2 regions of the Streptomyces sp. NPDC000880 genome follow, and region 1 is predicted to be linked to the other one. Evidence: riboswitches for the same ligand, from Rfam matches in the RefSeq annotation. Region 1 holds a riboswitch; the other holds the start of a gene.
The links. Region 1 has a riboswitch for S-adenosylmethionine ahead of ACWDO5_RS28230 (aminotransferase class V-fold PLP-dependent enzyme). Riboswitches for the same ligand answer to the same signal wherever they lie in the genome.
Positions count from the first base shown of each region.

Region 2: it holds a riboswitch for S-adenosylmethionine, as region 1 does, so the genes downstream of both, thrC (threonine synthase) here and ACWDO5_RS28230 (aminotransferase class V-fold PLP-dependent enzyme) in region 1, are expected to answer to the same signal.

Region 1 is NZ_JBSFMS010000115.1:5,969-11,789, forward strand. It holds gene qcrB (cytochrome bc1 complex cytochrome b subunit) at 1-289, shown strand, start outside; gene trpD (anthranilate phosphoribosyltransferase) at 442-1,506, shown strand; SAM riboswitch class IV at 1,605-1,722, shown strand; gene ACWDO5_RS28230 (aminotransferase class V-fold PLP-dependent enzyme) at 1,955-3,490, shown strand; gene ACWDO5_RS28235 (glycerate kinase family protein) at 3,430-4,650, opposite strand; partial or broken gene ACWDO5_RS28240 (SLC13 family permease) at 4,647-5,821, opposite strand, start outside.
Region 2 is NZ_JBSFMS010000109.1:6,543-12,363, reverse strand. It holds gene groL (chaperonin GroEL) at 21-1,643, opposite strand; gene ACWDO5_RS27580 (cold-shock protein) at 2,038-2,241, opposite strand; gene ACWDO5_RS27575 (MoaD/ThiS family protein) at 2,641-2,919, opposite strand; gene thrC (threonine synthase) at 2,953-4,236, opposite strand; SAM riboswitch class I at 4,254-4,381, opposite strand; gene ACWDO5_RS27565 (glucosyl-3-phosphoglycerate synthase) at 4,525-5,463, shown strand; gene ACWDO5_RS27560 (alpha,alpha-trehalose-phosphate synthase (UDP-forming)) at 5,593-5,821, shown strand, end outside.

The DNA of each region.
Region 1 (5,821 bases):
GCTGCACGGACGCGAGTCCGGCATCATCAAGCGTCTGCCGCACGGTGAGTTCGTCGAGATCCACGAGCCGCTCTCGCAGGCCGAGCTGTACACGCTCACCGCGTACGAGCAGCCCAAGCCGGTCGAGATCGGCCCGACGGTCGACGAGAACGGCGTCGAGCGCAAGGTGAAGCTCACGGAGAAGCTGCGGGCCAAGCTCAGCAAGGCCTTCTACGGGCCGGACAGCCAGATCCCCAAGCCCACGGTCGAGGAGTACAAGGAGATCACGAGCGGCCACGGCCACCACTGATCCACCCGACCGCGAGGTCGCCACAGCTGGGGGAACCTCCCAGCGGTAGCTGGGGAAGAGCCCCGTCCATTCGTCGGACGGGGCTCTTCGCTGTCTGCCGGGCTGGATAGGGTGGAGCCATCCCTGTTCGGCTGTGGACCCAGGAGTGGACCATGAACGTTGTGACCCCGGTTGGCGGCGACAGCGTGGCGGACCTCTCCTGGCCCGGGGTGCTGAACGCTCTCCTCGACAACCGCGACCAGAGCGCGGAGGCCACCGCGTGGGCGATGGACCGCATCCTCAGCGGCGAGGCGACGAACGCGCAGATCGCAGGCTTCGCGGTCGCCCTGCGTGCCAAGGGCGAGACCGTCGAGGAGATCTCCGGTCTCGTACGGACCATGTACGCGCACGCGAACCTGATCGAGGTGCCCGGGCCGAGCGTCGACATCGTCGGGACCGGCGGCGACGGCGCCAAGACCGTGAACATCTCCACCATGTCGGCGATCGTGGTCGCGGGGACGGGCGCGAAGGTCGTCAAGCACGGCAACCGCGCCGCGTCGTCGGCGAGCGGCGCATCCGACGTACTGGAGAAGCTCGGCGTCAATCTCGAGCTCACCCCGCAACGGGTCGCCCAGGTCGCGGAGGAGGCGGGCATCACCTTCTGCTTCGCGGTGAAGTTCCACCCGGCGCTGCGGCATGTGGCGGCCGCCCGCAAGGAGCTGGGCATCCGCACCACGTTCAATTTCCTTGGCCCGCTCACCAACCCGGCGAAGGTGAAGGCGCAGGCCACCGGTGTCGCGGACGCGCGGATGGCGCCGATTGTGGCCGGTGTGCTGGCCGAGCGCGGTTCCTCGGCGCTGGTCTTCCGCGGCGACGACGGCCTCGACGAGCTGACCACGACGGCGACCTCCCGGGTGTGGGTGGTACGGGACGGGGCGGTGCGCGAGGAGACCTTCGACCCGCGGGACATCGGCGTCGGCATCGTGCCGGTCGAGGCTCTGCGGGGCGCCGACGCCTCGTACAACGCGGATGTCGCGCGCCGGCTGCTCGGCGGCGAGACCGGGCCCGTACGGGACGCGGTGCTGCTCAACTCGGCGGCGGCTCTCGTCGCGCTGGAGCCGACGGACGGCACGCTGAACGAGCAGTTGGCGGCGGGCATCGAAAGGGCCGCCAAGTCGATCGATTCGGGCGCGGCCAGAGCGGTGCTCGAGCGGTGGGTGGCCGCGAGCAACGCCTGAGGCCGCGGTGGCGTGAGGCAAGGCGTGGTCCGGTTTCCTGTCTCAGGAGCTGGACCCCGCCTTGCGCGCGGTGTGGCGTATGGCAGGATGCCCTTCAAGGTCATGAGTGACAGCGATTACGGCCCCGGCTCGCTGTCCGGCAACCCTCCGTCCGTGGCGGGGTGCCCCGGGTGAAGACCAGGCCGTAGGCAGAAAGGTCTGCGGCAAGCGCGGACCCCTGCAATCCCTGGGTCCTGGTCCTCAAGGGAGCAGTCTCGTGAGCAAGCGAATGCGATAGGGCTCCAAAGCCCCTTCTTCAGTACGCCTCCGTGCGGCCGTCGCCGTGTGTTCGAGGCAACAACCCTGTGCGCCGAGCGGCCGTCGAGTGCCGCCGCCACAGGTTCTACCGAAGCCTCCCCCTAACTTCGTCGGGGGGACCCCCAGCCTTGTCCTGCCGGGAGATACTGCCATGTCCGCACGCCCGAACGCCGTTGCCGCCGCCGGCGCCACAACCGCCACCGCTGTCGCACTCGCCGAGTCCGCCCCCGCCTGTGCCCCGCCGCTTCCGGTGCTCGGCCGCGACGTCACCGTCCCGCTCGTCACCGGCGGCGAAGTCACCTACGCCGCCCTCGACTACGCGGCGAGCGCCCCGGCCCTGCAGCGGGTGTGGGACGACGTGGCCGCGTACGCCCCGTACTACGGCAGCGTGCACCGCGGCGCCGGGTATCTCTCGCAGCTGTCCACCGACCTCTTCGAGAACAGCCGGGTCACGGTCGCCGAGTTCCTCGACTGCCGCCCGGGCGACCAGGTCGTCTTCACCCGCTCCACGACCGACTCGCTGAACCTGCTGGCGGCCGTGATCCCCGCCGACTGCCAGGTATTCGTCTTCGAGACGGAGCACCACGCGTCGCTGCTGCCGTGGCCGTCCCCCAGGCTTCGGCCGGGGGGACCCCCATCTCGCTTCGCTCGCCGGGTGACGTATCTGGACGCGCCGCGTACACCGGCGGAGGCGGTGCGGACGCTGGAGCGGGCGCTCGCCGACCGGGACCCCTACGGCCCCGCGCTGGTCTGCGTCACTGGCGCGTCCAATGTCACCGGTGAGCTGTGGCCGGTGAAGGAGCTAGCCGCCGCCGCCCATGCACACGGCGCCCGGATCGTGCTCGACGCCGCTCAGCTCGCGCCCCACCACCCCGTCTCCGTACAGGAGTTGGACGTCGACTGGGTGGCCTTCTCCGGGCACAAGCTGTACGCGCCGTTCGGCTCGGGCGTGCTCGCGGGCCGCGCGGACTGGTTGCAGGACGGGGAGCCGTACCTCGCGGGCGGCGGTGCCTCGCGCAAGGTCGCTCGGCGCGCGGACGGCGGCGTGGACGTCGACTGGCACACCACGGCCGCCCGCCACGAGGCCGGTTCGCCGAACGTCATCGGCGTCTACTCCATCGCGTCCGCCTGCAAGGCGCTCACCGAGGCGGGCTTCGACAACCTGGTCGCCCGGGAGCAGCGGCTCGTGGCGAAGGTACGCGCGGGCCTGGCCGAGGTGCCCGAGGTGAAGGTGCTCTCGCTGTTCGGGGACGACTCCCCCTCGCGTTCCGCTGGGGGGACCCCCACGCGGGTCGGCGTCATCTCCTTCGTTGTCGAGGGCTGGAACAGCTCGCACTTCGCGGCCGCGCTCTCGGCGGAGTACGGCATCGGCGTACGGGACGGGCTGTTCTGCGCCCACCCGCTGGTGCGGACCCTGCTGGGCAGCGACCCGCAGGAGGTGGGCGAGTGCGGTGCGCCGGAGGCAGAGCCGGGCGAACTCCCCCAGCCTTCGGCCGGGGGGACCCCCACATCGCTTCGCTCGCTGAACGCGATCCGGGTGAGCTTCGGGGCGGGTACGCCGGACGAGCATGTGGAGCGTTTCGTACGGGCGGTGAAGGAGCTGGTGTGCGAGGGCGCCAAGTGGAACTACCGCACGGAGGATGGCCGCTGCGTCCCGGACCGGGACTCGGGCGGCAGCGGCAACTGAGGCAGCCGGGTTCCCATAAGGATCATCCGCAGCGCACGCTCGGCCGCGTCGGCGAGGAATTCGCCGCCTCGGCCGAGGGCTTCGCTCAGCGAGACGGGGGCGGGCAGTATCGAGCTGTAGGCGTCCACGCCCGCGCCGCGCACCATGTGCGCCCCCTCACCGATGGTGCCCGCGAGAGCGAGGACGGGCCGGCCGAACCCCTTGGCGCGGTGCGCCACTTCGGCGGGGATCTTTCCCCGGGGAGTCTGCCGGTCCAGTGCTCCTTCGGCGGTGACGACCAGGTCGGCCAGGGCCAGCCGGGTGTCCAGGTCGAGATGGTTCAGCAGCACCTCGAAGCGGGGCAGGAGCCGGGCGCCGAGCGCGGCGAGTCCGGCGCCCAGGCCGCCCGAGGCTCCGGTGCCAGGTCCCCGGCACAGATCGACACCGGGACGAAGGTCCCGGGTGAGGACGGCCGCCCAGTGCTCCAGGGCGGCGGAGACCTCCTCGACCTGCGCGGGGCTCGCTCCCTTCTGGGGGCCGAAGACGCGGGCGACGCCATGCTCGCCGCACAGCACATTGAACGGATTGCAGGCGACCAGCAGTTCGGTGCCGGCCAGCCGGGGGTCGAGCCCGCTGGTGTCGATCCGGTCGAGGGACGCCAACGCCGCCCCGCCGTGGGGGAGTTCTCGCCCCTGCGCGTTCAGCAGCCGGGCCCCGAGCGCCTGGAGCGCGCCCGCGCCGCCGTCCGACGTACCGGAGTCGCCGCAGCCGACGAGGATGCGGCTCACCCCCTGGTCGAGCGCGGCGCGGATCAGCTCGCCGACGCCGTACGTCGTCGTGGCGCCGGGATCGCGGCGGTTCGCCGGAACCAGCGAGAGGCCCGCGACGGCCGCCATCTCGACGACCGCGGTCGGCGCCTCGGGGGCGGTCGAGCCCAGCAGCGCGAAGTGGCTCGGCACCGGGGAGCCCAGGGGCCCGGTGGCGGTCCATGGCACCAGTCGGCCGCCGGTCGCCGTGGCCAGCGCCTCGGCGGTGCCCTCACCCCCGTCGACCAGCGGGATCAGATCCAGGTGCGCGTCCGGGACGACCCGCAGCAGGCCTTCCGCGATGAATTCGGCGGCCTGGTGGGCGGAGAGCGACTCCTTGAAGCCACTGGGGGCGACGGCGATGCGGTAGCTCATGGCTGGGTCTCCAGAAGGACGGGCACGCCGAGCAGCGGCCAGACGACGAGGGCGAAGAGCAGCACCAGCGCTGCGGTCAGCGGTGCGACCACGGCCGAGAGCCGCAGCAGGTCGCGGGTGGTGTAGGTGGGGATGCCGTCCGGTAGGTCGCAGAACAGCGCGACCGGTTTGGCGGAGGCGGGCAGGGTGTGGCAGAAACCGGCCGCTGCGGTGGAGGCGAGCGCGGCGGCCATCGGGTTGACGCCGGCACCGACGGCCGCGGCGACCACCAGTGGGACGAGCACGGAGGAGCGGGCGGAGCGGGACTGGAGAACGAGATGGGCCGCCGTACTGATCAGGATCACGGCCGCGAGGAAGACCCACGGCGGTAGCGACGAGCCGCCCGGGAAGCCGCCGACAGCCATTTCGCCGCGCCGGACTCGGCGAGCGCGACACCCATCGCCATCGTGGTTGCCATGAAGAGCAGCAGCGGCCAGGGCACGTTCGTCAGCCCTTCCTTGAGCCGTACGGTGCCGAGCGCGGGCGACGCGGCGACCACCGCGCCGATCAGCGCGACGACGGCGGGTGACATCCCGTGCAGTGGCTCGCTGCACCACAGCAGCACCACCGTCCCCATCAGCAGCGCGGAGCGCGCCTCCGAGGTCGTAAGCGAGCCGGTGACCGGAGCCTTGGAGTGCTCCTGGATGTCGGCGGCGGTGATCCGGACGGGACCGCGCCGCTCCGCGCGCGATGTCGTGGTCAGCAGCACGGCCTCCGCCGCCAGATGGGAGGAGGTGATCGCGAGCGGCAGTCCGAGCAGCAGCCACTGCCCGAAGTCGAGCCGCTCGCCGGTCTGCTCCCACAGCACACTGACGGTGATCAGGTGGGCGCCCGCGCCGATGAGGGTGGCCACGGCGGAGAGCAGGATCACGGTGGGGAAGAGCAGCGCCAGCATCACGACCAGCCGGCGGCGGTCGGCCAGGACCCGGGCGAGCGCCAGGAAGACGGGCAGGGCCAGGGCAGCCCGCCCGGAGGTGGCCGGCACCGCGAAGGCGGTGACGACCAGCGCGGCGGTGGTCAGATGCACCAGCTGCCGTACCGTACGCGCCCCGCTGACCAGGAAGGCCGCCGCCCGTCCCGCGAGTCCGGTCCTGGTGACCGCCGCCGCCAGCACGAAGGCGCAGATCAGCAA
Region 2 (5,821 bases), on a different contig from region 1:
GGTGATCAACCAGAGGTCGATCAGAAGTCCATGTCACCGCCCGGCATGCCGCCCGGAGCGGCCGCGGAGGCCTTCTCCGGCTTGTCGGCGATGACGGCCTCGGTGGTCAGGAACAGCGCGGCGATCGACGCGGCGTTCTGCAGCGCGGAGCGCGTGACCTTCGCCGGGTCGATGATGCCCTCGGCGATCATGTCGACGTAGTCGCCGGTCGCGGCGTTCAGGCCGTGACCCACGGTCAGGTTGCGCACCTTCTCCACAACGACGCCGCCCTCGAGGCCGGCGTTGACCGCGATCTGCTTCAGCGGGGCCTCCAGGGCCAGCTTCACAGCGGCGGCACCGGTGGCCTCGTCACCTTCGAGCTCGAGCTTCTCGAAGACGGAGGACGCCTGGATGAGAGCCACGCCACCACCGGCGACGATGCCCTCCTCGACGGCGGCCTTGGCGTTGCGCACCGCGTCCTCGATGCGGTGCTTGCGCTCCTTGAGCTCGACCTCGGTCGCGGCGCCGGCCTTGATGACGGCCACGCCGCCGGCCAGCTTCGCGAGGCGCTCCTGGAGCTTCTCGCGGTCGTAGTCCGAGTCGCTGTTCTCGATCTCGGCGCGGATCTGGTTGACGCGACCCGCGACCTGCTCGCTGTCACCGGCACCGTCGACGATCGTGGTCTCGTCCTTGGTGATGACGACCTTGCGGGCGCGGCCCAGCAGGTCCAGGCCGGCGTTCTCGAGCTTGAGGCCGACTTCCTCGGAGATGACCGTGCCGCCGGTGAGGATGGCGATGTCGTTCAGCATCGCCTTGCGGCGGTCGCCGAAGCCCGGAGCCTTGACGGCAACGGACTTGAAGGTGCCACGGATCTTGTTGACGACCAGGGTCGACAGGGCCTCGCCCTCGACGTCCTCGGCGATGATCAGCAGCGGCTTGCCCGACTGCATGACCTTCTCCAGCAGCGGGAGCAGGTCCTTCACCGAGGAGATCTTGGAGTTGACGATCAGGACGTACGGGTCGTCGAGGACGGCCTCCATACGCTCCATGTCGGTGGCGAAGTACGCCGAGATGTAGCCCTTGTCGAAGCGCATACCCTCGGTGAGCTCCAGCTCCAGACCGAAGGTCTGGGACTCCTCGACGGTGATGACGCCTTCCTTGCCGACCTTGTCCATGGCCTCGGCGATGAGCTCGCCGATCTGGGTGTCGGCGGCGGAGATGGAGGCCGTCGAAGCGATCTGCTCCTTGGTCTCCACGTCCTTGGCCTGCTCGAGCAGGGCGCCGGAGACGGCCTCGACGGCCTTCTCGATGCCGCGCTTGAGGGCCATCGGGTTGGCGCCGGCCGCCACGTTGCGCAGGCCCTCGCGGACGAGCGCCTGGGCGAGGACGGTCGCGGTGGTCGTTCCGTCACCGGCGACGTCGTCCGTCTTCTTGGCGACTTCCTTGACCAGCTCGGCGCCGATCTTCTCGTACGGGTCCTCGAGCTCGATCTCCTTGGCGATGGAAACACCATCGTTGGTGATCGTGGGGGCGCCCCACTTCTTCTCGAGGACGACGTTCCGGCCCTTGGGGCCAAGGGTGACCTTGACGGCGTCGGCGAGCTGGTTCATCCCGCGCTCGAGACCGCGCCGTGCCTCCTCGTCGAACGCGATGATCTTGGCCATGTGAAGTGGTCCTCCCGGACTGGGGTGGATTCTCCGGACCGCGCTGGCGCCCGCGACGGACGGCCTGCAAGCCCTGTGGTTCCTTGCCCCACCTGGCCTGCGGACCTCACCGGCCCGGTCCTCGTTGTCACTCTCACTGTCAGAGTGCTAACGCAATGATTAGCACTCGACCCCCGAGAGTGCAAGCGCCTTCGATGAAGCCTGGACGAGGGGCGGTGGTCGGTGGGGGCACCTCTGGGGGCACCCCCAGCGGTAGCTGGGGGAAGAAGGGCGCAAGCGGGTCCCCAAGGCCCACCAAGGCCCACCAACCGGGCCCGGACGCACGAGGGGCCCGCATCCCTTGTGGGATGCGGGCCCCTCGGCGTGAGTGCGTCGGTGGCCGATCGCGCCGAGATCAGACGGCGAGCTTGACCATGTCCGCCTGCGGACCCTTCTGGCCCTGCGAGATCTCGAATTCAACTCGCTGACCCTCTTCAAGGGTGCGGTACCCGTCCATCTGGATCGCGCTGTAGTGGACGAAAACATCCGCACCACCGTCGACCGCGATGAAGCCATACCCCTTCTCCGCGTTGAACCACTTGACGGTGCCCTGAGCCATGCCTAACTCCCCTGTTACTGGCCCTTACGCAGGACCGCACTTCGCGGACCCGGGTCAGACCTCCACCCCACGGGTGTGCGCCGGAACGCGTCGACCGCGGCTGAATGTATCTGTCCAACTGCCGTCTGCAACAGGTCAGTCGGACGAAAATTCTGCGCGAGGCCGAACGGATAATTTATGTGAATTATGTGAATTCCGGGGCAAGTCGGGCCCGACGAAAGGCACCTACGCGGCAATTCGATCGCGCAGTTTGGCTACTTCTTGACGTGCGGCGACGCATTCTCATATGCGTGCGGCATGAGCAGCGGAGGGGGCTTCCCAACTCTACCGCGCTCAACCCTATGGAATTGCCCCCTCCGCTTCTCTTGCGGAGGGGGCAACAGTGGTAACTCTGCGAAGTCAGCAGCCGCCTGCGACAGCCGGAATGATCGAAACGCCCGCGCCGTCCGGTGTCGCAGTCTCAAGACCCTGCTCGAAACGGACGTCGTCGTCGTTCACGTACACGTTGACGAAGCGGCGCAGCTTGCCCTGGTCGTCCAGGACGCGCGCAGCGATGCCCGTGTGGTTCTTCTCCAGGTCGGCGATCACCTCGGAGAGGGTCGCGCCCTGGGCCGAAACCTCGGCCTGGCCGCCCGTATACGTACGGAGAATGGTGGGGATGCGGACGTTGACACTCATGGTGCGTGCCTTCCTTGGGTCTCGGGTGGTCGGTCAGCCGGCCAGGCCGGCGTCGCGGAACGCGTCCAGGCTCGGGCGGATCGTCGCGGTCGGGCCGGTCGTCGGCGCCACCGCGTCCAGCGTCTTGAGGCCGTCACCCGTGTTGAGGACGACGGTGGTGAGCGCCGGGTCGAGCACGCCCTGTTCGATCAGCTTCTTCGTGACGCCCACGGTCACGCCACCCGCGGTCTCCGCGAAGATGCCTTCCGTACGGGCAAGCAGCTTGATGGCGTCGACGACCTGCTCGTCGTTGACGTCCTCGACCGCCCCGCCGGTGCGGCGCGCGATGTCCAGCACGTACGGGCCGTCCGCCGGGTTGCCGATCGCCAGCGACTTGGCGATGGTGTTCGGCTTCTGCGGGCGTACGACGTCGTGCCCGGCCTTGAAGGCCGTCGACACCGGCGAGCAGCCCTCCGCCTGAGCGCCGAAGATCTTGTACGGCTTGTCCTCGACCAGACCGAGCTTGATCAGCTCCTGCAGCCCCTTGTCGATCTTCGTGAGCTGTGAGCCCGAGGCGATCGGGATCACGATCTGGTCGGGCAGCCGCCAGCCGAGTTGCTCGCAGATCTCGTACGCCAGCGTCTTGGAGCCCTCGCCGTAGTACGGGCGGAGGTTGACGTTGACGAAGCCCCAGCCCTCGCCCAGCGGGTCGCCGATGAGCTCGGAGCAGAAGCGGTTGACGTCGTCGTAGTTGCCCTCGATGCCGACCAGCTCGCCGCCGTACACCGCGGCCATGACGACCTTGCCCTGCTCCAGGTCGTGCGGGATGAACACGCAGGAGCGGAAGCCGGCCCGCGCGGCTGCAGCGCCGACGGCGCCCGCCAGGTTGCCGGTGGACGAGCAGGACAGGGTGGTGAAGCCGAAGGCACGCGCGGCCTCGACGGCGATGGCGACGACGCGGTCCTTGAAGGAGTGCGTCGGGTTGCCGGAGTCGTCCTTGATGTACAGGCCGCCCGTGACGCCCAGCTCACGGGCGAGGTTGTCGGCCTTGACGAGCTTGGTGAAGCCGGGGTTGATGTTCGGCTTGTCAGCCACGTCGGCGGGGACGGGCAGCAGCGGAGCGTACCGCCAGATGTTGTTCGGACCCGCTTCGATCCGCTTCTTCAGCGCCTCGGGGTCGTCACCGGGGAGGTCGTACGCGACTTCGAGCGGCCCGAAACAGGAGGCACAAGCGAAGATCGGGCCAAGGTCGAAACGCTCACCGCACTCGCGGCACGAGAGCGCCGCGGCGGGACCGAGGTTCACCGGGGTGGTGTTTGCGACAGTCTGCACAGCCATGGAGGCGAGGCCCTTTCTCCTCATCTTCCCCGTGACGCATTTCGCCACGAGACGGAATTGGCACCTTCCCCACCGTGACCTCGCGGTCGGCGGGAGGGTTGCCGGGGCTTCAACGGGCCGTTCCCTCTGCCCCTCTGGATGAGCGGTATTCGATTGTCAGCGTGACGACCCCCGACATGCGACGGTCATCCGCGTTGTTCAAGACTGTAACCGAAGGCCCGGATGGTTGAGATAGTCGTCCGAACCGCGAGATGGATCATACGACCGGAAGTCGAGGGAGACACGCACGTGCTCGATGAGGTGGAGCGATGGCTGGCGCGGCGGTCCTGGGCCGCGGCCGACCGCCCACTTGACCTGCTGCTTACCGCCAAACGCTCGACGACGGTCAGCGTGGTGCTCCCCGCCCTGAACGAGGAGGCGACGGTCGGCGAGATCGTCACCGTGATCCGCCGCGAGCTGATGGAGGCCGTGCCGCTCGTCGATGAACTGGTCGTCGTCGACTCGGGCTCGAGCGACCGTACGACCAAGGTGGCCACGGCGGCCGGCGCGCGCGTGGTGCACCGGGACGCCATCCTGCCCCGGATACCCGCCGTCCCCGGCAAGGGCGAGGTGCTGTGGCGCTCGCTGCTGGCGACCAGCGGCGACATCGTCTGCTTCGTGGACGCGGATCTGCGGGAGTTCTCCGCGGACTTCGTCTCCGGGATCGTGGGCCCACTGCTCACCGATCCCGATGTGCACTTCGTCAAGGCGATGTACGACCGGCCGCTCGGCGACCGCGCGGGTCAGGGCGGCCGGGTGACCGAGTTGGTGGCGCGTCCGCTGCTGAATCTGCACTGGCCGCAGCTGGCCGGGTTCGTCCAGCCGCTGGGCGGGGAGTACGCGGCGCGGCGCGCGCTGCTGGAGCGGCTGCCCTTCCCCGTCGGTTACGGAGTGGAGCTCGGCCTGCTCGTCGACGCGCTGCACACGGTGGGCCTGGACGCCCTGGCGCAGGTGGACGTCGGCTCGCGCAAGCACCGCCACCAGGACGGGCAGGCGCTGGGCCGGATGGCCGCAGCGATCTACCGCACGGCCCAACTCCGGCTTTCTCGCGGCCACTTGGTGCGTCCTTCGCTCACGCAGTTCGAGCGGGCCGAGGGCGGCTTCGAGCCGCGGACGTACGCGGTGGACACGGAGGAGCGGCCGCCGATGCGCGAGATCGGTGAGTACCCGGCGCGTCGCGCGGCATAAGCATGGATCGCTGGTCAATTTGTCTACATTTCCCAGTTATGGGCATGAGAGACGTAGGACACACAAGGACACCACGACCAATGACGTACACACGTTTGAGCGTTTGTGGGACGGGCTAGGTTTCGCGACATGGTTTCCGAGCACGCTGCCGCCCAGGTCCTTGTCGCGTCGAACCGCGGCCCGGTCACATACACACTGAGCGAGGACGGTTCGCTCGACGCGCGCCGCGGCGGGGGCGGGCTGGTCTCCGGCCTGTCGGCCATCGGCTCCGAGGCGGCGGCGCTGTGGGTGTGCGCCGCGCTCGGCGACGGCGACCACGAGGCGGTGCGGCGCGGGGTAGGCGAGCCCGGGGTGCTGA